Regions from separate parts of the Paenibacillus hunanensis genome, predicted to be linked through region 2. Evidence: riboswitches for the same ligand, from Rfam matches in the RefSeq annotation. Region 2 holds a riboswitch; the other holds the start of a gene.
The links. A riboswitch is a leader RNA that binds a small molecule or an ion and turns the genes downstream of it on or off. The one in region 2 is predicted to bind glycine.
Positions count from the first base shown of each region.

Region 1 (15,085 bases), 170 kb from region 2:
GTCGATCAGATCCACTTTGCTCACGAGCCTGCTGCAATGCTTGCTGTCCGCGTTCCTCGTTGCGGCATGCCATGATCACTTCGTGTCCTTGCTTGGCAAGCGCAATGCTGGAGGCAAGTCCCATGCCGGAGTTGGCGCCTGTGATAAGTATGCGTCGGGTGTTCAATGTGGGTGGCTCCTTTCATCATGGATTTAGATTATGCTGGTATAGATGGATATGACTTCAGTAAGGAAAAGGAAGAAGTTCATATATTCGTTGATTTGTAATTATTTTTTGTAGCAAATTTTTTGATCATACTTTTTAGTGATACTTTTTCTGCGATACTTTTTCTGCGATACTTTTTTCTGCGATGCTAATAAAGGCTCTCATTGAATACTTCGTTCGGCTTTAGCAGAGACTTTACTAGAATTGTAAACGTATATTAGGGAATCTACGCATGAAGTGGTCTGAGGTTAATATGCATACATTTTTAGAAAATAGGATTTATTTCATACGCATCGGATCGCGCATTATTGCGAGGTAGTATGATATACTGGAAGCAGGAAAGCGCTTTAAGCTTACTGTTGAAGTTTGGCTTCAATATATCGATTTCTCTCGTTGTTTGTTGCACCGTATCTACTTTTCATTCACTTCCTCTATATCAACTTTTCTGTGTCTCTTATTGTAAAGTTTGCTCCTTTTGACGTTGGGTCGCTTCGATGTGTATGTTCTTTGAATGGGTTTCATCTTTGAATTGATGTTCTCTTTTGATTGATACAGTCTTTTTATGCCTACCCTACTTTCTTTTAAAGCTAGCGTTTATATTTCTCCATAACAAAATCCCCGAACGCCAGGCGCTCGAGGATGATAAGTTAAACATTTCTAATATTACGTTTTTAAGTATTTTGATAATTTGATCATGCCGGGCAACGATATGGTGCTGGAGCTAACAGATTAATCCTGTGCGTGCTCCGCATAAGCAGCGGCATCAAGCAGTGTAGACAGGGCTGTGTCCAGATCACCGTCTACTTTGAGTTCGATCATCCAGCCGCGGCCGTATGGGTCGGAGTTGACGAGCTCTGGTTCGGTTTCGAGATCAGGATTGAGCTTGCTTACCGTTCCGGCTACCGGGCAAAACAATTGAGAAACGGTTTTAACCGATTCGATTGTACCTACTTCTTCATCCTCACTTACAGCGCGTCCATCTTCAGGCAGCTCTACAAACACGATATCTCCCAGTTGATGCTGGGCAAAATCGGTAATACCGATACGTACAGTATCCTCACTAATGCGCTCCACCCACTCGTGCTCTTTACTGTACAGCAATTGATCCTTAATCTCGCTCATCGTTTATGCTCCTCCGATTCTTGTCATGTTAGTATCCTAATGCCACAAGAGTATAGTAAGCGAGTTTGCGCTGTCAAGAGGCTTGACATCGTTTACTCAATCAAGTATTAATATAATAAACATACATTTTTGACCGTTTAGTGATTTAATGTTCGGAAATACATAACATCATATGGAAGCGGATGAATGTGCAGGGAGAGACTGACCACTGGATGGCAGCGCCGAAGGAGTAAGCCGGAAACGGTGAATCTCTCAGGTAAAAGGGACCTGTACGGGACGCGGCTCTGGAGAGCATCCGGCGTAGAACATCTACGCAGCGGATCACCAAAGGGGAAACTTGCTTGATCTGGCTGAAATGTTCATTTCGGCTCCATCAGCGATATGCTGACAGGCAGCAAGGTAACTCTCAGGTATCAAGGACAGGGAGGACAAGGGAATGAGCGGGTTATGTACCCGTTTCTTCCCTGTCCTCCCTGTTTTTTTGTGTTCTGTTGCAGAACGATTGCTCTTTGGTAAGGATCAATGCTCCTTCATCCTCACCTTGAGAAGATGCTATCGCAAAATAAATAAGCCCTGCTCCTGATGATAATCTTAGGCTGGGCGGCATAGTAACCCAGTCTGTAGATCGCTTGACCGTTCATATTATGAATTAGAGGTGAGCCAAAATGACAACAGAGCTGAAAAGAACACCGCTTTATCCGCTATACGCCGAAACGGGTAACCCACGCTGTATCGATTTTGGAGGCTGGGATTTGCCAGTACAATTTTATGGCATTCAAAAAGAACATGAAGCTGTGCGCGAACGTGCTGGATTGTTTGATGTATCCCATATGGGCGAAGTCATGTTCAGTGGCAAAGGCACCGAAGCCTTTTTACAAAAGATGCTGACGAACGATGTGACTCGTCTACAGGATGGGCAAGCCCAGTACACCTTGATGTGCTATCCGAATGGCGGTGTCGTGGACGATCTGCTCGTCTATCGCATTCACGAGAATCTGTACATGCTCGTTCTGAATGCCTCCAATATCGATAAAGACATCGATTGGCTCAAGCAGCATCTGCCAGATGATGTACTACTTAATAATATCTCCGAGCAAACGGCATTGATCGCGCTGCAAGGTCCACTGGCTGCATCGATCATGAGTAAAGCAGCGGGTACGGATGTATTGACTGAGCTATCCAGCTTTACATTTGTTACAGATGTGAAGCTATATGGTGCGGAGGTGATTATCTCCCGTACAGGCTATACCGGCGAAGATGGCTTTGAAATCTATTGTCCAGCAGAGCAGGCTGGAGCAATCTGGAAGGGTCTGCTGGCAGCAGGTGAAGATGATGGTCTGATCGCCTGCGGTCTGGGTGCACGTGATACGCTCCGTTTTGAAGCGAAGCTGCCGCTGTATGGTCAGGAGCTATCTGCTGATATTACGCCGCTGGAAGCAGGGCTCGGCTTTTTCGTCAAGCTGGATAAAGGTGACTTCATCGGGCGTGATATTCTCGCAGAGCAAAAGCAAAATGGGGTTCCACGCAAGCTGGTCGGTATCGAGCTGCTGGATCGCGGTATTCCACGCTCGCACTATACGGTATTCCGCGAGGGTCGTCAGATTGGTGAGGTAACGACAGGGACACAGTCGCCAACATTGAAGCGTAATCTTGGTCTCGCTTTGATCGAGGCAAGCAGCGCTGAGCTGGGTACACCGCTGGAAGTTGAAATTCGAGGCAAGCAGTTGAAGGCTGAAGTCGTGAAAGCTCCATTTTACAAGCGTCAGCCGGTAAAATCGTAAGCTTTTCATCTTATTTAATCGATTGTTGCATATATGTACATTCACTGTTGTATAGATTTATCGTCAATCAAAATATATGGCTAAGAACGATTCGATTGATAATATTCCGGTAGCACGCTACCGAAAGGAGCATAATTTATGAAATCCCATCGCTACATTCCGATGACCCCACAAAATGAAGCCGACATGCTGGCTGTCATCGGTGCTTCCTCTGTTGAGGAATTGTTCAAGGACATCCCTGCTTCCGTTCGTTACGAGGGAACGATGCCGATGTCTGGCATGCTGGACGAATATGCACTGACTCGCCATCTAGCTACTCTTGCTGGACGTAATGCAGATACCGATCGCTATACAAGCTTTCTCGGTGCAGGCATCTACGATCACCATGTACCTTCCGTTATTAATCATGTGATCTCACGCTCCGAATTTTATACAGCCTATACACCGTACCAGCCGGAAATTAGCCAGGGCGAGCTACAGGCGATTTTCGAGTTTCAATCCTATATTTGTGAATTAACAGGCATGGCGGTTGCTAATGCGAGTATGTACGATGGTGCAACCGCGCTTGCCGAAGCTGCCTCCCTTGCGGCATCGGCTACTCGTCGTAGCAAGATCGTCGCTTTCTCTACCATTCACCCGGAATCACGCGCAGTTGTACGCAGCTATGCACGCGGCTTGAATCTGGATGTCGTTGAGGTTGCTTATGGTGATGGCGTGACCGATATTAGCGCACTTGCCGAAGTGCTGGATAACGATACCGCAGCCGTGCTTGTTCAATCGCCTAACTTCTTCGGCGGCATTGAAGGCATCCGTGCCGCTGCCGATCTGGCGCATGAGCATGGCGCACTGCTCGTCGTGAGCACGAATCCGATCTCGCTTGGTCTGCTGGAAGCGCCAGGCAAGCTCGGAGCCGATATCGTAGTCGGTGATGCACAGCCGCTCGGTATCTCCATGTCGCTCGGCGGTCCAACGTGCGGATTCTTCGCCGTTTCTCAAGCACAGATGCGCCGTATGCCAGGTCGTATCGTCGGTCAAACGACAGACCGTAACGGTAAACGCGGCTTCGTGCTGACTTTGCAAACCCGTGAGCAGCATATCCGTCGTGATAAAGCCACATCGAATATTTGCTCCAATCAGGCATTGCTGGCACTATCAGCTTCCGTCTACCTGTCCGTTATGGGCAAGCAGGGCATGGCTGATGTCGCTGGATTAAACGTGCAAAAAGCACATTACGCTGCTACCACGATCGGTGCTGTCAAAGGCTGCACACTGGCATTTGCCGCTCCATTCTTCAATGAATTTGTCGTTCGTCTGCCGGAGGGTACTTCCGCAGCAGCAGTTAATAGCAAGCTGCTCGAAAAAGGCATCATCGGTGGTTATGATCTCGGTCTATCGTATCCAGAATTGTCCGGTCATATGCTGTTCGCCGTAACGGAAAAACGCACCAAAGCGGAAATCGATCAACTGGCAATCGAATTGGAGGCATCGCTATGACAAACGAAACGTTAACTGCAAGCGAAACGCAAGCTGTCGACACGAATCCATTGCAACAAGCTGTGGTCGCAAAGGAAAAGGCATTAATTTTCGAGCTGAGTCAGCCTGGTCGTGTCGGTTACTCCTTACCGGAATGTGATGTACCCGAAGCCGATCTGAGCAGCCTGATTCCGCAGGATATGCTGCGTAGCGAAGCGGCGGCATTGCCGGAAGTTTATGAGGTGGATGTAATCCGTCACTATACCGAGCTGTCCCGTATGAACTTTGGGGTCGACAATGGCTTCTATCCCCTCGGCTCCTGTACGATGAAATATAATCCAAAAGTAAATGAAGACGTAGCTCGCTACGCTGGATTTGCCAAAATCCATCCGTACCAGCCAGAGCAAAGCATTCAAGGTGCGCTGGAGCTGCTGCATACGTTACAAAACGATCTGGCTGTGCTAACTGGTATGGATGCTGTTACCCTGCAACCTGCTGCTGGTGCACACGGCGAGTGGACAGGTCTTATGATGATCCGTGCCTACCATGAAAAACGCGGCGAGCATCGTACAAAGGTCATCGTACCGGATTCCTCGCACGGCACAAACCCGGCGAGTGCAACCGTAGCCGGTTTCCAAACGGTAACGATTCCTTCCAATGAACGCGGACTGGTTGATCTGGATGCACTGCGTGCTGCGGTCGGCCCGGATACTGCGGCCCTTATGCTGACCAACCCGAACACACTAGGCTTGTTCGAGGAACAAATTACTGAGATTGCTCAGGTTGTACACGAAGCAGGCGGTCTGCTCTATTACGATGGTGCTAACTCCAATGCGATTATGGGTATTGCCCGTCCAGGCGACATGGGCTTCGACGTCGTTCACTTGAATCTGCATAAAACGATGAGTACCCCGCACGGCGGCGGCGGCCCAGGTGCTGGCCCAGTCGGTGTGAAAAGCAAGCTGCTGCCATTCCTGCCTGAGCCCGTTGTAGAAAAACAAACAGACGGCACCTACACCCTTCGTTCCGGTTCACCGGATTCGATCGGTCGTGTCAAAGCTTACTACGGTAACTTCGGCATTCTCGTTCGCGCCTATACGTATATCCGCAGCTATGGCCCAGAAGGTCTGCGCCGCGTATCCGAATGTGCCGTACTGAACGCCAACTATATGATGCACCGCCTGAAGGATCATTATGTGATGCCTTATGACAATGTGTGCAAGCACGAATTCGTTATGTCCGGTAAAGGCTTAAAGCAATACGGCGTACGCACACTGGATGTTGCCAAACGATTGCTCGATTTTGGTTACCACCCACCAACCGTATACTTCCCACTGAACGTGGAAGAATGTATCATGATCGAGCCAACCGAAACCGAGAGCAAAGAAACACTCGATGGCTTTATCGATACCATGATTCGCATCGCTAATGAAGCGAAGGAAAATCCAGAGCTGGTGCTGAATGCGCCATATACAACGTATGTGAGTCGTTTGGATGAAGCGACTGCTGCGCGTAAGCCAGTGTTGAACTGCGCTTGTAGTTGATTGATGATTTAGAATCTGATTACAAACCTTATAAAGAAAAGCTCCCAGAGATATGCACATTGCATACTTCTGGGAGCCTTTTTAATTTTCGAGCCTGTAAGCCTTTGATAAGAATGTCTGGTTAGAACAAACGAATATCGGAAGGAAGAAGGGAACATCCTGAAATGAAGCTCAGAAATCTACTGATTGAGAATAAGCTGTAAATTCCAAGCCTTCTCTCTACATTCCTTAACTGTAATTATCTTATTGTGCTGGATACCTAATCATTCATACACGAACCTAGTTATTATACATGGTATTGGATGAGACTTTTTTAAAGTAGTTGCTTTACGAAATTCTTTTGATCTTTTGTATACGTGTAGCCTCGCTTTTCATACAGTCGATGAGCATTGGTACGACTTGGATGGGATAATAGTTTCATTGCTTTAGCTCCTTGCTGTGTTGCCCATTGTTCAAGCTCAGCTAATAATTGGCTACCAACTCCCTGCTGTCGATTAGATTCGCTAACAATAAGACATACCACATGCACCATCAGCTCTGAAAACAATAATTCATACAAGCTACCATGAATAAATCCTATAACTTGCTGATTCTTTTCTGCAATAAGTACAATGTCTCGTTCATTAATCAGCAAAGAACGAATTCGTTGCTGTACCTGCTCTGCTGTAAATTGATAAAACTTCGGATTAAATTCCTGATTTAACACGTAAATCTGTTCAGCATCTTCGATCTGTACAGTTCTAATTGTAAAAGCTTCCATTGTACTCTACCCACTTTCTATAATGAGAAGTATCCAATCTCTAGTTATATATTTTAACGCTAAAGATTATCATAAAATAAAAACACTCCTTCGATCTTCTATCTACAGATCCATTATAGAAAAATCACTCTAACCTTTTATTTTTCTCTTATCCGTCAATGCCCCTATCACACTCTTTTAAAACTGCTTTCATATGTGCAAAAACAGAATATACACGCACCAAGTGGAGCAAAAGGAATTGTCCAAAAGGCCGACCTTTAAGCCTGCAAATGAACCATCTCCAATCACAACATTTGCAGGCTTAACCGGAGGCCGTTGGACAATCCTTTTACGGAGCGCTCTCTAATGCTCCTCCCAGCATTTTAAATGAAAAAAAGCTGATTTCCCGAAACATTCAGGAAATCAGCTTAATGGGATTGTTGGAAAACAATTCAATCGAGTTTGCCCTAAAATCGCAGGCAGTGTACTCCATTGGTTATTACGATAAAGCGAAACATTCTTCCGTATTACGCCTGAATCGCGTTAACCAGCTCAACCACTTCTTCTGCTGTTTGCATATCGAGTGCTTTAGCAGCAAGCTCTTGCATTTCAGCTTTGGACAGCTTCGCGATCTGGCTACGTGCAGGCAGGATCGAGCTTGCGCTCATGCTGAACTCATCGAGTCCCAGACCGAGCAGCAGTGGAATTGCTGTTGCATCCCCTGCCATCTCGCCACACATACCAGCCCATTTGCCTTCTTTGTGTGCTGCATCGATAACCATTTTAACCAGACGCAGAATGGACGGGTTATATGGTTGATACAGATAGGAAACACGCTCGTTCATACGGTCAGCTGCCATCGTGTACTGAATCAGATCGTTTGTACCGATACTGAAGAAGTCCACTTCTTTGGCAAACTGGTCAGCCAGTACCGCTGTCGAAGGAATTTCAACCATGATACCGAGTTGAATGTTGTCGGATACCGCAACACCTTCGGATACCAGCTTGTCTTTCTCTTCCAGCAGAACCGCTTTTGCTTGACGGAATTCGCCCAGTGTTGCGATCATTGGGAACATCACGCGCAGTTCACCGAATACGCTTGCTCTCAGCAGCGCACGCAGTTGAGTACGGAAAATGTCCTGACGATCCAGACAAAGACGGATTGCACGGAAGCCCAGGAACGGGTTCATTTCTTTTGGTAATGTCAGGTAAGGCAGTTCTTTGTCGCCACCGATATCGAGTGTACGAACAACAACTGGCTTGCCTTCCATGCGCTCCAGTACCGTTTTGTACGCGTTGAATTGTACATCTTCCGATGGCAATTCGTCACGACCCATGTACAGGAACTCGGTGCGGTACAGACCTACTGCTTCGCCGCCGTTATCGATAACGCCAGCAACATCGTTTGGTGTACCGATATTGGCTGCCAGCTCAACGTGAACGCCATCTTTGGATACTGTAGCTTCGTCGCGTAGCTTGCGCCATTCTGCTACTTGAGCCTCGTATGCCTCACGTTTTGCACGGTAATCAGCCAGTGTAGCATCGTCCGGGTTCACGATAACGTTACCTTCGAGACCGTCAACGATAACTACATCACCGTTTTGTACGACTTCCATAACTTCCTTCGTACCAACAACCGCTGGAATCTCCAGGGAGCGTGCCATGATTGCGGAGTGGGAAGTACGACCACCGATGTTAGTCGTGAAGCCTTTTACGTAGTTACGATCAAGCTGCGCTGTATCGGAAGGAGTCAGGTCTTCTGCAATGATGACCACTTCTTCACGAATTTCTGCTGGGCTCTGGAAATTCACACCCATTAGATGGTTGATCACGCGTTTTGTAACGTCACGCATGTCAGCTGCACGCTCTTGAAGGTAAGCACTTTTCATATTTTCAAACATCGCTACGAATTGCGAAGCGACTTCATTGAGTGCAAATTCAGCGTTAACCATATCGCTGGTGATCTTGTCTTTGACTGGATCGATCAGCTCAGGGTCGCTCAGGATCAGTAGGTGAGATTGGAAAATCTCCGCCTTCTTTTCCCCCATTTCTTGCAACGTACGTTCTTTGATCGCTTCAAGCTCACCTTTGGAAGTTTCCAAAGCAGCTTGCAGTTTAGCCAATTCTGCATCGGCGTCGCTTACGGAGCGCTTGCTGATTTCGTATTCAGGGTGCTCCAGACGGAATGCTTTGGCAATAGCGATGCCCGAAGACGCCGCGATTCCCAAAATATTAGCCATTGATTTCGCCTAGCCCTTCTTTCACCATTACGTCTGTCAGAGCTTGCAGAGCAGCTGCTTCTTCAGCACCAGTAGTGGACAGAACGATAGTGTCACCTTGCTCCAGACCAAGGGACAGAACGCCCAGGATGGATTTCAGTGTTACTTTTTTACCTTTAGCTTCAGCAAAAGATTCAGTAGAAGCAAATTTGTTAGCAGCAGTTACAAGAGCTGTTGCTGGGCGTGCGTGGATACCATCTTCGTCAACGATTTTGAATGTTTTTTCCATTATAGAGTCACTCGCTTTCTTATAATTTGGGGTTTTGTTAGATAGATGTAAATCATCAAGCCATCCATTCCATTGTACAGCATAATAACGCCGGATGCACCTTCTGTCAGAAAAAAAATCGACTTTTTTCAGCAATACCCAACATTTTACGGTAATTTTTAGGCAAATTCATGAACGAATCAGATAAATACTCACATTCACCGCAAAATGCTTTCATTCCATAATGATAGCAAACTATAGACGAACCCGGTAAAGGGTCGCCTATAGTCTGCGGGAATTGCCTGATGTCGGTCATATCGACCGAGAAGGCTAACAATGATGTCATTATGCATTTGTAAAATGGGATCGATTGCTCTGTTGTGCACCGCTCAAGGAACGGTGTCAGGCTCTGTTGCCTGATTCGATATCGATCATTACTTGATGGAGATAATGTCGCCTTCTCCAGCTTTTACAGTGCCGGATTTTTTCAGCGTTACCGCTGCGCCTTCTGGCAGGTTGGAGAAGATGATCGGTGTGATGATCGATGGAGCATTTGCTTTTACATACTCCAGATCCACTTCAAGGATTGGCTGTCCAGCCATAACATCGTCACCTTCGGCAACGAGTACGTTGAAGCCCTGTCCTTTCAGCTTAACGGTATTCACACCAACGTGTACCAGAATTTCTTTGCCTGCTTCGGACATAATACCGATCGCATGCTTACTTGGGAATACGTTGAATACTTTACCGTTAACTGGAGAAGCGATCGTACCGTTCGATGGCAGGATGGCGAAGCCGTCACCTGTCATCTTTTGCGAGAATACAGGGTCTGGAACTTCGGAAATGTTCAGCAGCTCGCCTTCAGCTGGAGCTACGATCATTTCTTCTGCCAGTACGTTTACCTGTCCCTCAGCAGTCGCCTTCACAGGCTCATTGTCCACACTTGGAGGTGTAGGTCGTGGTGTACGTCCTGCAATGATATCCTGCATCTGCGATTTAATTGTATCGGAACGTGTTCCGAAGATCGCCTGGATATTATTACCCACTTCCAGTACACCGGAAGCGCCCAGTGCTTTCAATTGTGCTTTATCTACTTCTTTTGGTTCTTTTACTTGAATACGCAGACGCGTAATACAAGCATCCAGACTGGAAATGTTTTGCTGACCGCCGAATGCGTCCAGAATTTTACCTGGCAGCTCGTCTTGAGAAGCGGAACCGCCGCCCTCTTGTGTATCATTTGCAGTTACGTCCTCACGGCCCGGTGTCTTCAGGTTGAAGGTACGGATCGCGAAACGGAAACCGAAGTAGTAAATAACAGCCAGAATCAGACCGACGATGATAACGTCCCACCAAGGTGTACGGTTCGGAATTACACCGAACAGGATAAAGTCGATCAGACCACCGGAGAATGTCATACCAATTTTAACGCCCAGCAATTGCATAGTCATGAAAGACAGACCGGCAAAGATAGCGTGAATACCGAACAGAACTGGAGCTACGAACAGGAATGAGAATTCCAGTGGCTCTGTAATACCTGTCAGGAACGAAGTCAGTGCCGCAGAACCCATAATACCAGCAACGTATTTTTTGTGTTCTGGTTTTGCTTCATGATAGATCGCCAGTGCCGCAGCAGGCAGACCGAACATCATGAACGGGAATTTACCAACCATGAATGTACCTGCTGTGAATGGTACACCATCGCGAAGCTGAGCCATAAAGATGTTCTGGTCACCACGTACCAGTTGACCTGCTTTGTTCACATACTCACCGAACTCAAACCAGAATGGAGAGTAGAAGATGTGATGCAGACCGAATGGAATCAGCGAGCGCTCAATCACACCGAAGATAAAGGCGGACAGTGTTGGGTTCGCATCAACCATGTTGTGAGAAACAGTGTTCAGGAATGTCTGAACTGGAGGCCATACAATAATCATAATCAGACCCAGTACGAGAGATCCAACTGCTGTCATAATCGGTACAAAACGTTTACCGGCAAAGAAGCCGAGGTATGAAGGCAATTCGATTTTGAAGAAACGCTTGTACATGGATGCCGCCAGAATACCGACGATGATACCGCCGAATACACCAGTTTGCAGCGTTGGGATACCGAGTACGGAAGCAACGGAGAAATCTTGCTTGCCTACTTGGTCCGCAGTCACGCCCATTGCAGTACCCATCGTTACGTTCATGATCAGGTAACCGATGATCGCTGCCAGACCGGCAACGCCTTCCCCGCCAGCAAGACCGACGGCAACGCCGACAGCAAACAATAAGGACAGGTTACTAAATACGATTTGACCGGAGTTCATCATTACTTGTGCAGTAATTTGAACCCAGTGTGCGTTCAATGCAGGTATATACTGCAAAAAGTCCGGGTTAACGAGCATGTTACCGATACCGAGCAGCAAACCTGCTGCAGGCAGAATTGCGACTGGCAACATCAGTGCTCTACCTACTTTTTGCAAAACGCCAAACAGACGTTTAAACAATACAGCCACTTCCCCTCTTGATAGTAAAATATAGTATGCGACGCTCAACAACACGAATAAGGGAGACCACGCAAAAAAGGCATGAGCAAACAATGCACCTGTAAATTCAAACTGTATGTTGGGATTCAGGATAGACCTGTCCTTGCATATGCAGTCTTGCATTTCAGATACTTTGTAAACTCATGCCTGATCGAATCAGTAACACGTTATATCCGTTATTCATTTGTTGATTACGTTCTGAATTATAACATTGACATTTCCAACTTGCAAGCCTTTTCATTAAAAAAGTTACAAGAACTATTCGTTTTTTTCGACGAAACGCTGTAAATGCATCGTAAGATAGCTAACTTCCGCCGCATAGACCGGGCGCCGTAGACGCTTCTCCATCATTTTGGTCAGCTTCCATGCGAGCGAATACACTTCCGGATATTCCGACTTGAGCATTTCCTCCAGTCGGTGAGTAGCTGCAACCTTCTCTCCGCGCCGAATACGCTCGATCGCAAAGCGAAGATGCGTCAGCAAACGTGAATAGTCCAGACTGTCTCCGGCGATTTTCAGATGCAGCGAATCCTCGACCACCTTGATCATATCGGCAATAAGCCGCGAATGTGACTTGATCTCCGTAATATGCTGATCTGTCAGCGCACTATAAATATGCAGAGCAACAAAGCCGATCTCATCCTCTTCCAGACTGATCCCCAGACGCTTATTAATAATGTCCAGCGCATGCTCAGCCAGTCTATATTCTGCTGGATACATTTCACGTGTCTCATACAGAAATGGATTTTGCACGGTCATCCCCTGCTCAGCACGCTTGATCGCAAATGCAATATGATCGGTTAGTGCGATGTGAATATGCTCGTTCAGCGGTGTCTTGCTTTCTTTATTAATATAATGAATGATCTCATTGATCACTTCGATGATTCGCTCGTCAATCTGTGTCGCCAGCTGCTTATACTGCTCTTGCTCCTGTTGATTGGTCAAAATAAACATTTTCTCGACGACATCCAGCGGAATCTGATCGCTCGCCTTGCGATTAAAACCGATTCCCTTACCGATCACCACGACTTCTTCATACTGGGGATGATCTGCAATAATTACGTTATTATTCAGCACTTTAGCTACCTGTAGGCTGCTCACAGTTGCACCCCTTTTTACTATCGCCTTATCCCGAATAAGTTATCAAAAAATCACTGCTACGTCAATACGAAACGCCCGGTAGTGCGGCAACGCAAAGAGGCGGCAAAGCCTTTTTTCATGCGACTTTACCGCCCTTTTAGGATACGTGAAGCTTTGCAATTTCGTCCATTCAACGAAAGCTAGTGCCATCTCTATTTTATAATGGGAAGAAATTCGATATCGATCCAGCTACTGATTGCGTTTGGTTTTCTTATACTGAACCTATCGATTTCATGCATGTAACGTATGAATTGGATGCATGCATGTCATGCATCGATTGAAGCTTCAATTTCTTATTGTGCATGACTTTTCCCAGCATTAAGCCTTACTTTCTTCACGTTCTTCTATCATATCTTGCTGAGCCACAGGTTGCTGCACGTTGCGCGGAGCTTCGGATGGCGTTACCACCGCAACAGGCTCAATGGTCAAAGCGTCCAGCACATCCGCTGCTGTAGCCGGGCGAGCGTCTACTTTACTTTTATTGCGACTGGCAGCTGGTGTGCTCGGCTCGGTTGGTTGTCCGGTGAAATTTTTGATCATTGATTCCAGATCCAGACCGGAGACACTTTTTAGCATTTCAGGAGCAGTTGCCATCAGCTCGGTCACGTAGCTGCTCACTCGTGCAGCACCGCCGCCTTCACCTTTACCCGTATCGACAACGGTTAGCTTATCAATGCTGCTCAGTGGGCTTGCGATTTTGCCTGCCAGCTCTGGGAGCATCTTGGAGATAATATCGAGAATCGCTGCCTGACCGTAGTTTTCAAATGCTTCAGCCAGCTTTTGCTTCGCTTCGGCTTCGGCAAGACCGCGCAGACGGATCACATCCGCTTCAGCTGTACCCTGTGCACGCTCGACCTCGGCAACCGCCAGACCAGCAAGACGCTGCTGCTCGGCAGATGCCTTTGCTTCGGTTTCGATCGAATATTTGCGCGCTTCAGCTTCACGCATTTTACGCGACTTTTCGGCTTCGGCGGCTTGCTCGACTGCAAAGCGATCCGCTTCGGCTTTCTTTTTTACCTGTGCGTCGTACTGCTTCTCGCTTACGGTAATTTCGCGTTCTTTCAGATCGATCTCACGTTCTTTGCGAACAAGCTCGATCTTCATTTGCTCTTCCATCATAATCTGCTTGGCTTTAGCTTCTTGAATATGATAAGCCTGATCCGCTTCGGCACGAGCGGTATCCTGGTCTTTTTTGAAGGCAGCAATTTTGAGTTCTTTTTCCTTTTCCGCCTCCGCGATATTCGTATCGCGTAGAAGCTCTGCCTTCTGTCCTTCCTGCTCTGCCTGTGCTTTTTGAATACGAGAGTCACGTACCGCTTCCGCTTCGGCAATCTCGGCATCTCGCTTTACCATTGCAATACGCGGTTTACCGAGCGCTTCCAGATATCCATGCTTATCACGTACATCCTTGATCGTAAAGGAGACAATTTGTAAGCCCATTTTTTTGAGGTCACGCGCTGCGACACTCTGTACCTCCTGTGCAAAACGATCCCGATTACGATACACTTCCTCTACCGTCATCGATCCCATAATCGAACGCAGATGACCCTCCAGCACTTCCTGTGCTTCACTTTGCAGCGCTTGGATCGGTTTACCCATAAACTGCTCAGCAGCTGTAGCTACATCTTCAACCGAGCTACCGATTTTGATAATCGCTACCCCGTCTGCCATAACAGGCACACCCTGCTCGGTATACACCTCAGGTGTGGTCACATCGAGCTTGTGCGACAGTAAGGACAGGAACTCTGCCTTTTGAAAGATCGGCCATATAAATGCACCGCCACCACGTACAATCTTAATCTTGCGTCCAGAACCATCGTCAGAAATGTTTTTACTTCCTAAAAATGAACCGGTAACGACCATTGCTTCATCTGTGCTCACCGTTTTGTAGCGCGCCCAGAACGTAATCCCGAGCACCACCAGTACAATAACAACGACTGCTACGATCAGTACAACTTCATTTACAAATGGCATCGCATTCTCCCCTTTTGGCTTATTTGTAGTTCGGCATGCCTGCCGGATATCGCCATACCGCTTACTTTTTTGGGACAAAGACAGACAGGGAT
Region 1 covers NZ_CP139194.1:1,603,653-1,618,737, reverse strand. Annotated here, with positions in the region: gene SK066_RS06530 (SDR family oxidoreductase) at 1-166, opposite strand, end outside; gene gcvH (glycine cleavage system protein GcvH) at 935-1,327, opposite strand; glycine riboswitch at 1,510-1,606, shown strand; gene gcvT (glycine cleavage system aminomethyltransferase GcvT) at 1,993-3,108, shown strand; gene gcvPA (aminomethyl-transferring glycine dehydrogenase subunit GcvPA) at 3,247-4,602, shown strand; gene gcvPB (aminomethyl-transferring glycine dehydrogenase subunit GcvPB) at 4,599-6,125, shown strand; gene SK066_RS06505 (GNAT family N-acetyltransferase) at 6,439-6,885, opposite strand; gene ptsP (phosphoenolpyruvate--protein phosphotransferase) at 7,392-9,104, opposite strand; gene SK066_RS06495 (HPr family phosphocarrier protein) at 9,097-9,372, opposite strand; gene ptsG (glucose-specific PTS transporter subunit IIBC) at 9,786-11,840, opposite strand; gene glcT (glucose PTS transporter transcription antiterminator GlcT) at 12,138-12,980, opposite strand; gene SK066_RS06480 (flotillin lipid rafts scaffold protein FloT) at 13,338-14,993, opposite strand.
Region 1: linked by a shared signal. The riboswitch ahead of gcvT (glycine cleavage system aminomethyltransferase GcvT) and the one ahead of sdaAB (L-serine ammonia-lyase, iron-sulfur-dependent subunit beta) in region 2 are both predicted to bind glycine.

Region 2 (15,085 bases):
CCATATAGATCGCACGAGGGATGTGAGACTCGTTATATTGTTGGCGACCTTTCTCTGGAGCGTCCAGCCAGAAGCGGCAGTCTGCGACGATGAGATCAGGCTCGTACAGACGAGCGAGCAGCCATTTAATTGATACCGTGTTTTGCATAGGTGAAGCTCCTTCCAATATGTAGGATACAATCGTAAAATATCTCAAACGAATACATACAGCTATAACCCAAGCTTTAGCCAAAAACTACAGCCAGGAGAATACAGGCTCTATCCGCTAGAACCGTATATGTCCTTTATCTTACACCCGAATCCTGTTAATAATCCAGAACGGAAGTGTAAAAGGCGGCTATGTCACTCTGAAAATCGTTCTCTGTTCCGTTGTGATTCACAATGTCCTCCATTACAATAGGTGCAAAGTAGTTATATGGACATAGCTTGCGGAGTAAGAAGCATGCCTGACGCAGGCTACAGGTACGATGAAGCACTGCATGATAAGCTGAATAAGAAATAGAAGCCAAACTAATATTTTCTTCACGCCAGCGAGAACGTTGTGTACCTCTTGTGCAGACAAGTATTAGGTTTATGGAGTAGACGATTCTATTAACGATCTTCACCAGGCTCAGACTTCACCATGTTCAGAGCTAACGTCGTTTGATCTCGATCCACCCGTATCCAAAGCCTACATGATAGCTTATTGTACAGCGATGTTCCAATATAAGGAGGCAACTGCGATGAATACACAACATTTCGAAAAGCTAAAATTAGCCGCTATCCAACATAAATTGCCTGCCGATAGTCTTATTGCAGATTGGCTGGAGCGTCAACCGGAGGAATATGGGGATGAATGGGTGCTGTATTGCGCTGGTAATCTGGAGCTGGATGTATTGAATCTGGACAATCCTTTGCAGGATCACTGGTCGACCGAGGACGAAGAGGGGGAAGCTAGAGAGATCGACACCATTTTGCTCGTTGTGGTGGAAGGTGATTTGAAGGTGAATCGCCTGATTGCCAATGAGGAGACGGACGGAGCGACCGGGCTGATTGTGCTTGGCGATGTGTCGTGTCCGTATCTGTTACTTGGTGGGCAAGAGGTGTATGTAACAGGGAATCTGCATGCTGAGCAGCTGCTATGGGGCGATTACAATCATGGTTTGCTGATCATACGCGGAGAGCTAATGGGCGGTTTGCTCCTACAGACCGATCAATATGAAGTACAGGTGCGCGGTGAACAGCGTATGCAGCTACACTGGGTAGGAATGGATTCTCCTGATGCGTGGGCGGGTGTGAATCGCTTTGATGCGTTTGATCCGGAATGTATTATTGACGACGATGAGCCATTTTTATGGCGCAAGCAGATGATGCGCATGATCTTAAATGGGAAGCCTGTGCTGCGTCAGCCTTATTTGCATCCGCTGGCTATCCCTCAGGTTCCATTCCTATTTGAAAATACAGAGATTAATCCAGTCAATATTCGCCGCACGACACATGCTTCCTTGCTCTGCATGCGTCATCCCGAAGATACAGCGCCATGCTATGAATTTTGGATGGATCGGATATTTATTCGAGCGGTCGCCTATGGGCAGGAGAAGGAGGAGGGCTGTTTTCAGGGCGTGTACATTCAAGACGATGATCGTCATGCACTGCTGATCCGCAGTGAGCCGGTGGAGCAGAGTCGTGATATTTTACCGGGCGTTTTATCTGGTGATTCTACATATCTGTGGCAGGTTTCGATCAAGTTCCGCTATCTCGAAGGTAACGATACGGAGTGGCATACGCTTAATCGACATGCTCCGCAAAACTTTGTGCAGCTATGTCAGAAGGGCTGGAATGGGCTGTTGCATGCCACCTCCAATTATGAGTATGCGCGTACACTGATTGAGCCTAAGGAAATTCGTGAGCTGCTGGCATTGCCGCTCGTGCAGCCATATGATGACTTTTACGATGATGAGCATCAGGGGCTGTGGCTGAACGATCTGTTTATCGCATTTAGACAGCACGGTGCCTTGTTCCACGGTGAGCCGCAGATGCCGCTTATTCGAGTTGGTCGTGAATATGAGGATGAGCATGGTAATCGATTGCACGAAAATTATTTCTATTCGATCTCTGTCCATGCTGATGGAAGCGAAAGTGTACTGATCGGCTACAAGTCAGACGAGGACAATGATTCGCGTACCCATGTTAGCTATACCGGCGATGTGCAGCTGCATTATGCTGTGCCGTTATTTCAAAAGGCAGTGAAACTGCTGTACAAATACAATTCTTATTTGCTGACAGGAGAAGCACCAGCGGGTGCGGAGGAATTCGCCCTACAATACTGGTGTGAACAGGGGTTAATTGATAATATTTCTTCAAGTAGCTACTGATTGACGACCATATATATCTATTAAATATAATGACTCCTAGCCAATCGACAGGACAAGGCAGACAGAGAGGATACAGGCAGCATGGCACAGGTGATGGATGGGATGAATCAACAATGGGCAGCGTGGGGCATGGGTGCGCTGCTCGTTTTACTTTTACTATGGCTGGGTATTCGAGCATTCAAGCGCTACCGCATGCGATTACGGCGTGCACGGCTCGATCCACGCAAAATGACCATTTCCGATATCGACGATATGGAAGGTGCTGAATTTGAACGTTATTTGCACCGACTATTTAGCGAGCTTGGTTATGACGATGCAGAGAAGACGAAGGACAGCAGTGACTTTGGCGCAGACCTTATTTTTACGGATCGACTCGGTGTACGCAATGTACTACAAGCGAAGCGATATGGTGCTACTCAGGCAATCGGACTGGATGCTGTACAGGAGGTTTACGGCTCTATGCGCTACTATGACGCAGAGCGCTGTATCGTACTCACGTCAGCAGCACGCTTTACCAATTCATGCATCACCCTTGCAGGTGTCAATGAAGTGAAGCTACTGGGGCGAGATGATCTGCTATTCATTATTCGCTGCTTCAAAGCAGGCAAATATGAGGAAGCGATGGATCTGATCGAAAGCGAAGCAGAGCTAGTCACTTCGCCGTGGCAACAGGATGATAAGCGGCAGTAGCGATCATAAGATGTGATCGATTCATCGTAGCGAATTGGGTAGCGAATTAGTTTGAAAAAGGACAACGCCGGCTGATAGGCGTTGTCCTTTGTTTAAGGAGCTATTCCACAGATCGGATGCTCAAAAATTCATCAATGCGCTGGATCGCCTCCGCCGGACCACCGGATTGTTGGAAGCTGGCATTGATTTTTTGGACATTTTCTTTATACATCGGATTCGACAATACCTCATCTACTGCGATTCGGAGTGATTGTACATTAATCTGATCTCTGGTGATGCGATACCCTGCTTCCAGCTCGACCAATCGCTGTGCGACCATGGGCTGATCCTTATCCTGAGGTAGAACGACTAGCGGCACATTAAAATGAATCGCTTCGTTAACGCTGTTCATGCCGCCATGGGTGATCGTAACAGCCGCATGCTGTAATACGTTTAACTGTGGCACATAGGGTGCAATTATGAAGTGATCTGGCGCTGGCTTGAGCTTGGACAGATCAGCCTTTTCACCAGCCGCAATGACTACAATTCCTTCAAAATCAGCAAATGCTTCGATACATGTATTGAAAAAATCCTCTACCTCATGTAGCACTGTACCCATGGAGATATATAGCACCTGCTGATCTTCTAAGCGCTCCAGTGGGAAATCAGAATGACCTGCGCGCGCTGGAAAGCTTGGGCCGATAAAGATGCTCGTATCGTCGAACATCTCGCTGCGCGGCTGAAAATATTTACTTGTATAAGCAACGGTCATCGGTGCGATATTATTCATAAATTGTAGCTGCTCTTTAGGTGACACGCTATACTTTTGCTGCATCAATGCGAGTGAATCCTTCATCTGCTGATCCGGCTCAAAAAATGATGCACCCTTATCTTGAAGAATCTTTTCAGCCATCGCATTATTCGGTATGAGGAAGGAGGCAGAGGAGCAGACCCCGGGTACATTCAGATATTCACTTACCAGCTCACCAGCTCCAAATTTATCAAAAATGATAACGTCGAATTGGATCGTTTGCTTCAATTGCTCCACAATCTCCAGAATAGCGAGCGAGCTCTGCATATGTAGCTTTAAAAATTCCTGGACGCCTTCCATAGCTTCAACATTGATCTTAGCCATACGAATCCAATCGGTATGCAAGTGGACAGTTGCTCCAACTGCCTCTACGCGTTCCCTGTAATGCTCGGTCGTAATATAGTGAACCTGATCGCCACGCTCGGTATACGCCTGAACTAAGCCGAGGGTGGGATTGACATGACCTTCTGCTGGAAAACTGACGAATAAAATAGTAAGCATACTGTACCACTCCCATTTTTTATAGTTGAAGCCACCTAGCTGTGATGATACGAGCTATATTAAATACGAAATGAAATGCACCTTCATTTATACACTTAAATTGGAATAAAAATCAACTTGATACATAAATAGGTTGTTCGAAGTCTCCTTTTGGCAATTCCGATTGACAAAGTTGCAAATGAACTTCATAATGCTTTATTGATAATGATTATCATTGTCTAACTAAATTTACATAACAGGGGAGCGTACATATGAAGAGAGCATGGGGTTATTTTATGCTGCCACTAGCGTTTATGCTAGTACTGGCAGGTTGCGGTACAGCGAGTAATTCAGCACAAAATGGTTCATCTGCAACGACAACAACCGAAAATACAGCATCTCCAATTACATTAAAGGATAGTCATGGTGAGGTGAAGCTGAACCAGCCTGCTAAGCGTGTTATTGTACTGGAGTGGACATTTACTGAGGATCTGATCGCGCTGGGTGTACAGCCGATTGGTAATGCGGACAATGAAGGCTACAAGCAATGGGTAACCTCTGAAGCGGCATTGGATGGAAGCGTAACGGATGTAGGTACACGCTCCGAGCCGAATCTGGAAGCGATCGCTGCGCTCAAGCCAGATTTGATCATTAAAACATCGGATAATATCCCGGAAGTGTATGATCAACTTAAAGCAATCGCGCCAACGCTGGAATTCGATATGTATAAAGGCAATGGCTATGACTACGACCGTATGGTAGAGGTATTCAATGAGGTTGCCAAAGCAGTTGGTAAGGAGGATCAGGCGAAGCAGGTGCTGACTGATCTGGATACACACTATGATCAAGCGAAGGAAAAATTGAAAGCAGCAGGCAAGGAAGGTATGCACTATGCGCTAACGCAAGCCTTCACTTCACAAAATGCGGCAAGTCTGCGCATGTTTACTGACAATTCGGTTGTAGTCGGTACACTGGACAAGATCGGTATGGTCAATGATTGGAAGTCAGATCAAACGGATAAGTATGGCTTTACGACTGTGGGTATTGAATCCCTGTCCAAGGTTAAGGATAGCAGTCTGCTGTATATTGTACAGCCCGATGACGATGTATTCGGCGCACCGATGAAAAATAATTCGGTATGGAATCAGCTGAATTTTGTTAAGGAAAAACGTACGTATCCACTGGATGGCTCTACATGGACGTTTGGTGGCCCGATTTCTTCTAAAGTCCTTGTGGATCAGGTCGTTGGAGCAGTTACCAAATGAGTTCTGTTTTACGAGTTCAATCACAGCAACACTGGCGTGTATTAAGCATTTATGGGGGCGGCATTGCCGCTCTCATCGTGCTTTTTTTTGTAAGCTTATGTTATGGGGAAGCGGAGATTCCACTGCGTACTGTCGTTGCAGCGCTAACCGGGCGTGAGCAGACATTAGAGCACAGTATGGTGTGGGACTTGCGTATGCCACGTACGATGATCGGCATCCTATCCGGTGGAGCGCTTGCTGTAGCAGGTGCGTTATTGCAAACGATCACACGTAATCCGCTGGCGGCATCGGATACGCTAGGTATTAACGCAGGAGCGTATTTTGTCGTTGTGCTTGGGACGGTTCTGTTTCCTTCGCTGCTGCATCAATCGCCTTTTCTATTTGCAGCATTGGGCGGCTTGCTGGCGGCAGGGATTGCCTATGTAATGGGTGGTGGACGGACATCGAGTCCGATTCGACTAGCGTTGTCCGGGATGATCGTATCGATGCTGCTCGGTTCATTTACGAGTGCATTACATATCTTTTTTGCTTTTGAAACGCAGGGGTTATTCCTGTGGGGTTCAGGCTCACTGGTACAGAATGATTGGAGCGGTGTGCATTATGCGTGGCCATGGATCACGGGTATTGTATTGATTGCACTGCTATTTTCGCGGCAATGGGATGTGCTGGATCTGGATGAATCGACAGCCTCCTCATTGGGGCAAAAGGTCGCGCTCACACGCGCTGGCGGTCTGCTGGTTGCGGTACTGCTGGCGGCAATGATCGTCAGCGTTGTGGGGCCGATCGGATTTGTCGGTCTGGTTGTGCCGCATCTTGTGCGCTTGAGCGGTCTTCGTGCTCATCGCTGGTTGCTGCCAGCTACCTTTTTATGGGGAGCGGCTCTGCTAACCGGAGCCGATGTGCTTGCCAAAATGGTGCGCAATTCCAGCATGGAGCTGCAAACTGGAGCGGTGATGGCGATCATTGGTGCACCATGGCTGATCTGGCTTGTCATGACACGTATGAAGGCAAGCGGAGCAGCTGCTACATCATCAATTCATACGGGCCGAACACTTCGTCGTGTGCCTTTTCCCGTGCTAGCAGCCGTATTTATCGTTCTCACATTGCTTGTGGTGATCGGTAGTACGATGTTTGGTGGGATGCGTATTCCGCCAGCGGAGCTGTTGTCTTCACTGTTTGGCTCGGATGGGTTGTATTCTGCGCTGATCCAGCTACGCATTCCACGTACACTCGTAGCTGCTGGAGCAGGAGCGGCACTGGCGATTAGCGGAACGTTAATTCAATTAGCAGTGCGTAATCCGCTCGCCGATGCTTCGATCGTGGGAGTTACATCAGGTGCTGGCTTTGGAGCGATGCTTATTATTATCATGCTGCCGGGGTTGCCCGTCTACTGGATGCCGCTTGCTGCGATGATTGGAGCCGCGGTAGCTGCGGTATTAATCTTTGCGCTCTCATGGAAAAAGGGGCTGAATCCATCCTCTGTTATATTGATGGGGATTGCGATCTCAGCGATTGCTGGTGCAGGAATTCAGATTCTGATCGTACGTGGCGCATTATGGAACAATATGGGCTATATCTGGCTAACAGGTAGTACGTATGCACGTACATGGGAGCAGGTATGGACGATCGGTATCTTCTTATTCATCTTGCTGCCAATTGCCTGGTGGCTGGCAAGACGCTTTGAATTGCTTGTATTTGATGATCAGAGTGCAGGCGGATTTGGATTGTCTGTGCGCCGTACACGTCTATTATCGATGACGATAGGTGTTTTGCTAGCGGCAGGTGCTGTTGCGTGTGTAGGAACGGTCGGCTTTATTGGCTTGATTGCACCGCATATGGTGCGCCTGCTGACCGGGCATCATTTGCGTCAGTCGATGCTTCTGTCTGCATTAACCGGTGCGCTGATGCTTGTGCTGGCAGATACGATTGGACGTACGGTCATGGCACCTGCTGAAGTGCCTTCCGGTCTACTGATCGCGCTGATCGGTACACCATACTTCCTGTATTTGATGTACCGCTCTAACTGGCATCGACCGCTCAAATGATCGTTCGTTGATGACTGCACCCTCTATGCTCTAACATTCAACAAAAAGCTTCCCAACCGCGAGGATCAGCGGAGAGGGAAGCTTTTTGCTGTGAATGTTTATTTTGCTATAAATACTGAAATGATGTTTTAAATTAGGATGTTTTTCAATAGTAGGAAAGAATCTGCTATCTGCTAATTTCTTTAATACAACAAACGCTCTGAAAACACGCTGCATTCGCTACTTTTTATCTGCCTGTGCGTGCAGACGCGCAGTGGAGGTGGATGAGGAGGAATCATCGCCAGCTTCATGCTCTGGCGCCATAATATCCGGTGGCACCAGCGTTTTTTCCTTTTCATTACCGAATCGGATAAATACCCAAACCCCGATTAGGATCAATGTACCCGCTCCAAGCTGTATACCTGTCAGCGCTTCACCGAGCAGCCAGAAGGCGAGCAGCGATGAGAATACCGGCTCACCAAGTACAGCCATCGATACAGCGCCAGCATTCATATATTTGAGCAGCCAGTTGAACAGATAATGTCCGAATAGGGTAGGCACGAGCGCGAGTAGCCAGAATACGCCCCAATCACGAGCTTCATATCCGGTAAATGGAATGCCCTGCGCAATATTGTAGAACGCTAACACCGTTGCCGCCATGAAAAACACCCAGAAGTTATAGACTAGAGCATCCATATGCGAACGAACCTGCTTGCTGATCAGCATATGCACAGCAACTGCAATCGTACCAAAAAAGGACAGCATATCGCCTTGAAAAGCAGTGCCTGACACGCTAAAGTCACCCCAGCCGATCGCGACCGAACCAATCACCGCAAGCGCCATTCCGATGATCATATAACGATTCGTCCGTGTCTTGAATAAAAAATACGATCCGATCACAACCATAATCGGCTCCAGTGTCAAAATGACGGTCGAACTGGCAACCGTCGTCAGACGTAATGAGCCCATCCAGAATAGAAAATGCAGTGCCAGCATAAGTCCCGACAGGGCTAGCATCAGCCAGACACGCGGTGGAATATTGAGCAATGCACGATAATGTCGCAGTGCTAACGGCAGCAATAACAGATCGGTAAAGTAAAGACGATACATCGCAATGACCGATACGTTAGCATCTGACCAGCGGATAAAGATAGATGAGAAGGAAATGGCGATAATGCCGATTACATAGAGGACTTCCAGCGGAATCCAATGCTCGCGGGTAGAGATGGTTGATTTCATTCGTTTGTTCTCCTATGTCAGACTGGGCTATTCATAATACAAGGGTGATCATGGTGATCACCCTGCGCATCGACAGATTTCTTATTCAGCAACCTGTACATATTTATATCCAGTACCCCATACCGTTAAAATATGCTCTGGATTTTTCGGATCACGCTCAATTTTTTTACGCAGATTGGAGATGTGTACATCGATCGTACGATCCAGATACGCGCGATCGCCGCCTTTGATCCGATCCATTAGCTCATTGCGAGTAAATACTTTACCCGGTGCATTATGAAGCTCTTTCATAATGGCAAACTCGATCTGCGTCACCTCGACCTCCTGATCATCGACAAACAGGCTATGGCGATAATCATTGACCGAGATCCGATTCTGAGTGTTGCTTGCCGATAAACTATAGCCGTTCATCCGATGCAGCTCACTGCGCCGGAGCAGTGCCTTGATCCGTGCATCCAGCTCCTTTAAGCTAAATGGCTTGCATAGAAAATCATCTGCACCGTTATCGAGCGCTTTTAGACGTTCATTTAACATCGTATTCGCCGATATCATGAGTACAGGCACCGTCGATTGCTTGCGAATCTCCTGCACCAGCTCACTGCCGCTCAGATCAGGCAGCATCAGATCGGTCACGATAATGTCAGGGTTGTATTCATCCAGCAGTGCCAGCGCTTCGACAGCATCATGAATTAGTTTGGTATCGTAGCCTTCTTCCTTGAGGAAAAAGGCGATCATATCGGCTAAGCTTTTCTCATCTTCGATCAATAACACTTTCGTAGGCATTGCTGTCACTCTCCTGTTTGGAAATTAGGGCTGCATCAGCCAACCGCCATCGTATGACGCTGCGATGTTAAAATTACGATAGAAGTAATCTTTTTTCGCCCGGGATGCGAATCTTGGGATGTCAAAGTGCGACAGGCTCACATGCAACGCAGGAGAATGCTCTTGCGTCTGCGGCAGTCGGTACGTTTTTAGCTTTTCCTCGTTGCCTGGTGCGGCAAGGATACAGACAGGCTTCGCAAACCATGATCGTCTATTCACGCATATGTACATAAGACTGGTGGATGGTTCGATGTCCTTGAGGGAAGCTCTTTATGATTCTCGGATCATGTATTTGCAGGTATAATGAAATTATCGTATTATCTTAATTCCTTAGTCATTTTGAATCTATACGCCTGCCTGCTGGTAAATACGCATATATTGTACCACTGATAGACGATATGGGGGATATGGAATATTTTTAACAACACAATGAAACCGTCGCTATCGCCGTCTGTACTATTAAGAAATGGGATCAAGTATGCTATGAATGCCGAATCGTTTTGGGTAGCTGCTGTCCGTGAAGGAAAGGGCCGTTGGTTATGAAACACAAATTATTACATTTGTTCCAGTCTCCGTGGATCGGTACAGTCATTCTGATCATCGCAGGAATCATGCTCAACGGATGGGTATTAAACCTTTCGTTTGCACTTATATTTTTGTTTGGTAGCGCAACCCTTCTGATTATTTTACGACTGTATGGTGTTTCGTTTGCCGTGCCTGCCATGCTGCTCATTGATTTGCCCCTACTATGGTATCATTCGTATACACAAGCCCTTGTGGTTCATACTTTTGAAATTATATTTGTCGCCATTGGATTACGATATTTTCGGAATAGCATGCTATTAAAGCTAGATATCTTATTCTGGGTCACGATTGCGCTACCGATCTACTATATGATGAACCAGCTGGTGTATCATGTAGAAGTCAATTCTAGCCTAATTTGGTTACTTCTGATTAACCGTCTACTTAATGGTATCGTAAATGCACTGATTGCGTCTACTGTTGTCGGCTTTTTGCTCAAGCGTGTACCGATCGGTAAGCGACCAACCTATATCATTTCGATACGAAGTGTTATTTTTAAATATTTATTAGTACTGATTATGGCGAGCTCGATTCTGGTTTTATTCGTCAATGGCAGCCAGCAATTTCATGATGTCGTTTTTTGGGGCTCCACGAATTTGGAGCGCTCCTCGCGAATCTATATTGATCGGTTACAGGAGATCAATGAGGATACGGTCAAAACACGCAAGCTGATGCAGGAGTATAAGCAGGACTTTAGCGTAGATTCTATTTTGGTGAATCCACAGGATCAGGTGCTTGTATCTACCTTTAGCCAGGGTGAAGATGCACGGTTTGTAAATGGTGGAGCGCGATACGAGCAGAACCTATTGCTCGATTACTCCAGTGTGAAGGTGTATGAGCAATATCCGCTGCAAACGAAGTATTTACTGGAGCGCTGGGAGCAGTCTAGCTTTGTGCTGCATACGACCTTACAGAATGGCAACAAGCTAATTATGGTATTGCCTTTTTCATATTATTTGTATCCAATGTATAACTTCTATCTGGAAACGATGATCCGAATGCTAATTATTATCTTTATCGCTGCATTGCTGGCGCAGCTGATCAGTCGAACGCTTGCCCGTCCGCTGCAAAAACTCATTGACGCTTCGGATCATATCTCCAGTCGTCTGGGTGGGAGTGAGCGTGTACGCTGGCCGCAAAGTTATATTTATGAGATCGGTCAGCTCATTCACAATTTCCAGAGCATGGTGGACACGCTGGAAACGCAATTTGTACAGATTAAGAAGGATAAAGAGCTACTGGAAATTCGCGTGGTCGAGCGTACCTTCGATCTGGCAGAAAGTCAGGCGCAGAAGCGGGCGATTTTGCGGCTTGCAGTGGATGGCATTATCTCTACGGACAGTCAGCTGCGGATTACAGAAATGAATCCGGCAGCAGAGCAGATGCTGCAATGTGAGCTGACCGAGGTGACCGGAATGCCGTTATCCCAATTTATTCAGATTGACGAGCATTCGGCAGGTGGACAGAGTAGTACGGTGATTGCCAGACGTACAGATGGTAGCACATTCCGGGCGGAGCTGATGCGCAGTGAGATTCTGAATGAGGGTCGAGCGATGCATACGTTCTTTGTCCATGATCTGACCGAGCAGGAGCAGGCGCAGAAAAAGTATAACGAGCATGAGCGTCAGGTGAAGCAATTGACGGATCGTTTGCTAGAGGAGCAGGTTGCAGTAGAGAAGCAAAAGCAGATCACCGGGAATCTGCTGCAAAATGTGCAGGAGGGCATCGTGATCGGTGATGTGCAGGGCAGCACCTTATTTATTAATCCGACGATGCAGATTCTGTTTCAGCTAGAGGATTATACCGAACGCCCGGTATCGGAGCTATTGGAGCAGGTGCAGTCACAGCTAGAGCCGGATGCCGTTTCATTATATGATCGTTTACAGCGTTATTTTGACGGGCAGGAGGATTGGGAGCAGGATCATATCATTATGAGCAAGAGCGGTCTGTTATTAAGTGTTCGGATGACACCGCTGGATGATCTACAAACGAATGTGAGTCAGGGCTTTCTGCTCACCTTCCGTGATTGCACCGAGGAGCGCCGCATGAAGCAGCTGCAAAATGAACTGATTGCGGTCGTATCGCATGAGCTGCGTACACCATTATCTGCGATTATGGGCTATATTGAGATGCTATCGATGTATGAGGATATTCCAGCTGATAAGCGGCGTGAGTTTATGAATACGATTCAGTTTGAAGGGACGCGGCTGTCCAGATTGCTGGATGATTTTCTGGATAGTCAGCGTATTGATGCTGGACGTGTCGATTATATGATGGGGCGTATTCGTTTGAATGAGCTACTTCAGGTCGTTTGCTTCCAGTGGGATATTCAGCAGCGTGATCGTCTGCGTCTGACGACACCGGAGCATGAGCTATATATTGTTGGTGATCATAATCGGATGATTCAGGTCATCAGTAATCTGATCGGCAATGCACTGAAGTATTCGCCTGGTGACTCGGCAGTAGACATTCGTCTGCTGGAGCTGGAGGGTCGCGTCTTGATTGAGATTGAGGATTATGGAATCGGCATTGCCGAGCAGGATCGACCGCGTATTTTCCAGAAGTTCTTCCGTTCTGGTGTGGCGGAGGCAAGGCGGATCAGTGGCACGGGTCTCGGCTTGTATATTGCCCAGCGAATTATCGATGCACATCATGGCAGGCTAAGCTTTATTTCTGAGCTTGGAAAGGGCTCTACCTTTACGATTGAATTGCCTGTGGCAGGAGAGCCGGGAGCACCGGAAGCGCATGATACGATTCGTCCATAGCCTTCGTTCAGTAGTAAGGATTGACAGCTTCTAGCCACTGCATTAAGCTAGGAGTGATTGGAAACATGTTCGGGAAAAGGCAATGCTCCCGCGCATCATACGACGCGGATGAATAGAGCGGGAGAGTCTGCGGACGAATGTGGTCCGCCACCGAAGGAGCAAGCTGCCGGATGCCAGCCGTCAGTTAATCTCTCAGGTAACAGGAACCGCTTTGGGACGCAACTCTGGAGAGAGCGTAATAGCCACCCAAGGGGTATCGACGAGATTGATTTTCGTCCAAACTCTCAGGTAACGAGGACAGAGCATACAGGCCATGCAGGCTGTATTCTGTCCTTTTTTGGCGCGTGCTTTCAGGCAGGCATTGCCTACGGATAGAACAGCAGCATCTGCTCATACTATGCAGCAGCGGAAAAGGGGAAGCGTATGCGTTTTAAAAATGTATTTAATATTATCGGTCCATCGATGGTTGGCCCATCCAGCTCACATACGGCAGGAGCGGCACGGTTAGGTAGAGCAGCTCGTCAGTTGCTTGGTGAACTGCCAGAGCATGCGGACATTATTTTATATGGTTCTTTTGCCGAAACGTACTGGGGACATGGAACCGATCTGGCGCTGGTAGGCGGTCTGCTGGATTACAGCACAGATGATCCGCGTTTACCTGATGCAGCCGAGATTGCGGATGAACAGGGGATGACGATTCAGTTTGAAAAAGGGTCAGGTAATTACCCGCATCCGAACTTTGTACGTCTGCGGCTGAAATGCGGTGAACAGCAGGCGGAGCTAGCTGGCGCTTCGATCGGGGGCGGCAATATTGAGATTCATGAGCTGAATGGCTTTGATGTGAAAGGCTCAGGTCAGTATCCAACGCTTGTCGTGGAGCATATGGATAGCAAGGGCGTGCTGGCAGATATTACGCGCACGCTTAGTGAAGGGGAACTGAATATCGGTTTTATGGACGTGGATCGCAAATCGCGCAGCGGTGAGGCGATGACCTTGATCGAGCTGGATGGAATACCATCTGCGGCGGTACTGAAGCAGATTGAAGCATTATCCCATGTGACACGCGCCGTTGTAATTGATCTGGATTAGAAAGGAGGGATACGATGCAATTTCGTACATTACAGGATATTGTTCGTTTATGTGAAGAAAGACAATGCTCGATTGCGGAGCTGATGATCGTGGAGCAGGTCAAGGAAACCGGTGTATCGCGAGAGCAGGTTGTCGAGCAGATGACCTCATATTATGAGGTGATGAAGGAAGCGGTGCATCGCGGTATTCATGAAGATACCGTATCACGCAGCGGCTTGACGGGTGGCGATGCACGCCGTGTGTATGACTATCTGAACGGAGGCGAGACCGCCGCAGGCAGTCATTCTACACGTGCGATGTCGTATGCACTGGCAGTGTCGGAGGTGAATGCGTCGATGGGACGGATTATCGCTACTCCAACAGCAGGCTCGTGTGGGATAATTCCGGGTGTATTCGTAAGTACACAGGAGCGATTCGGCTGGAGCGATGAGCAGATGGTGCTCGGTCTGTTCGCAGCCGGTGCAATCGGCTACGTGATTGCCAACAATTCCTCAATCTCTGGAGCCGAAGGTGGCTGTCAGGCGGAGGTGGGCTCTGCGATTGGGATGGCGGCAGGTGCAGTGGTTGAGCTGCGTGACGGTACCCCGCAGCAGGCGATGCATGCGGTAGGTCTTGCACTCAAAAACACACTGGGTCTGATCTGTGATCCGGTTGCTGGCCTGGTAGAGATTCCATGTATCGTCCGTAACGGATTAGGTGCAGTGAATGCACTAGCCGCCGCTGATATGGCGCTGGCAGGAGTACGTAGCGCAATTCCATCGGACGAGGTCGTTGATGTGATGCTACAGGTGGGTCGCACGATGCCAAGTGAGCACCGCGAGACAGCACGTGGTGGTCTTGCCCAGACACCAACAGGACGTAAAATCACGGAGGAGCTTCGCCGTCGTCGTGAGAATCAGGGTGGCTAAGTAAAGGATCGGTATATCGATATGCAAAAGGGACTGTCTGCGGACAGTCCCTTTTTTGTGTGGTGCTGAGTTTTCAC
Region 2 covers NZ_CP139194.1:1,776,313-1,791,397, forward strand. Annotated here, with positions in the region: gene SK066_RS07240 (sulfurtransferase) at 1-148, opposite strand, end outside; gene SK066_RS07245 (hypothetical protein) at 723-2,354, shown strand; gene SK066_RS07250 (restriction endonuclease) at 2,436-3,044, shown strand; gene SK066_RS07255 (macrolide family glycosyltransferase) at 3,145-4,335, opposite strand; gene SK066_RS07260 (ABC transporter substrate-binding protein) at 4,587-5,579, shown strand; gene SK066_RS07265 (iron ABC transporter permease) at 5,576-7,624, shown strand; gene SK066_RS07270 (DMT family transporter) at 7,844-8,842, opposite strand; gene SK066_RS07275 (response regulator transcription factor) at 8,924-9,625, opposite strand; gene SK066_RS07280 (hypothetical protein) at 9,650-9,883, opposite strand; gene SK066_RS07285 (ATP-binding protein) at 10,204-13,011, shown strand; glycine riboswitch at 13,120-13,230, shown strand; glycine riboswitch at 13,234-13,314, shown strand; gene sdaAB (L-serine ammonia-lyase, iron-sulfur-dependent subunit beta) at 13,435-14,100, shown strand; gene sdaAA (L-serine ammonia-lyase, iron-sulfur-dependent, subunit alpha) at 14,115-15,008, shown strand.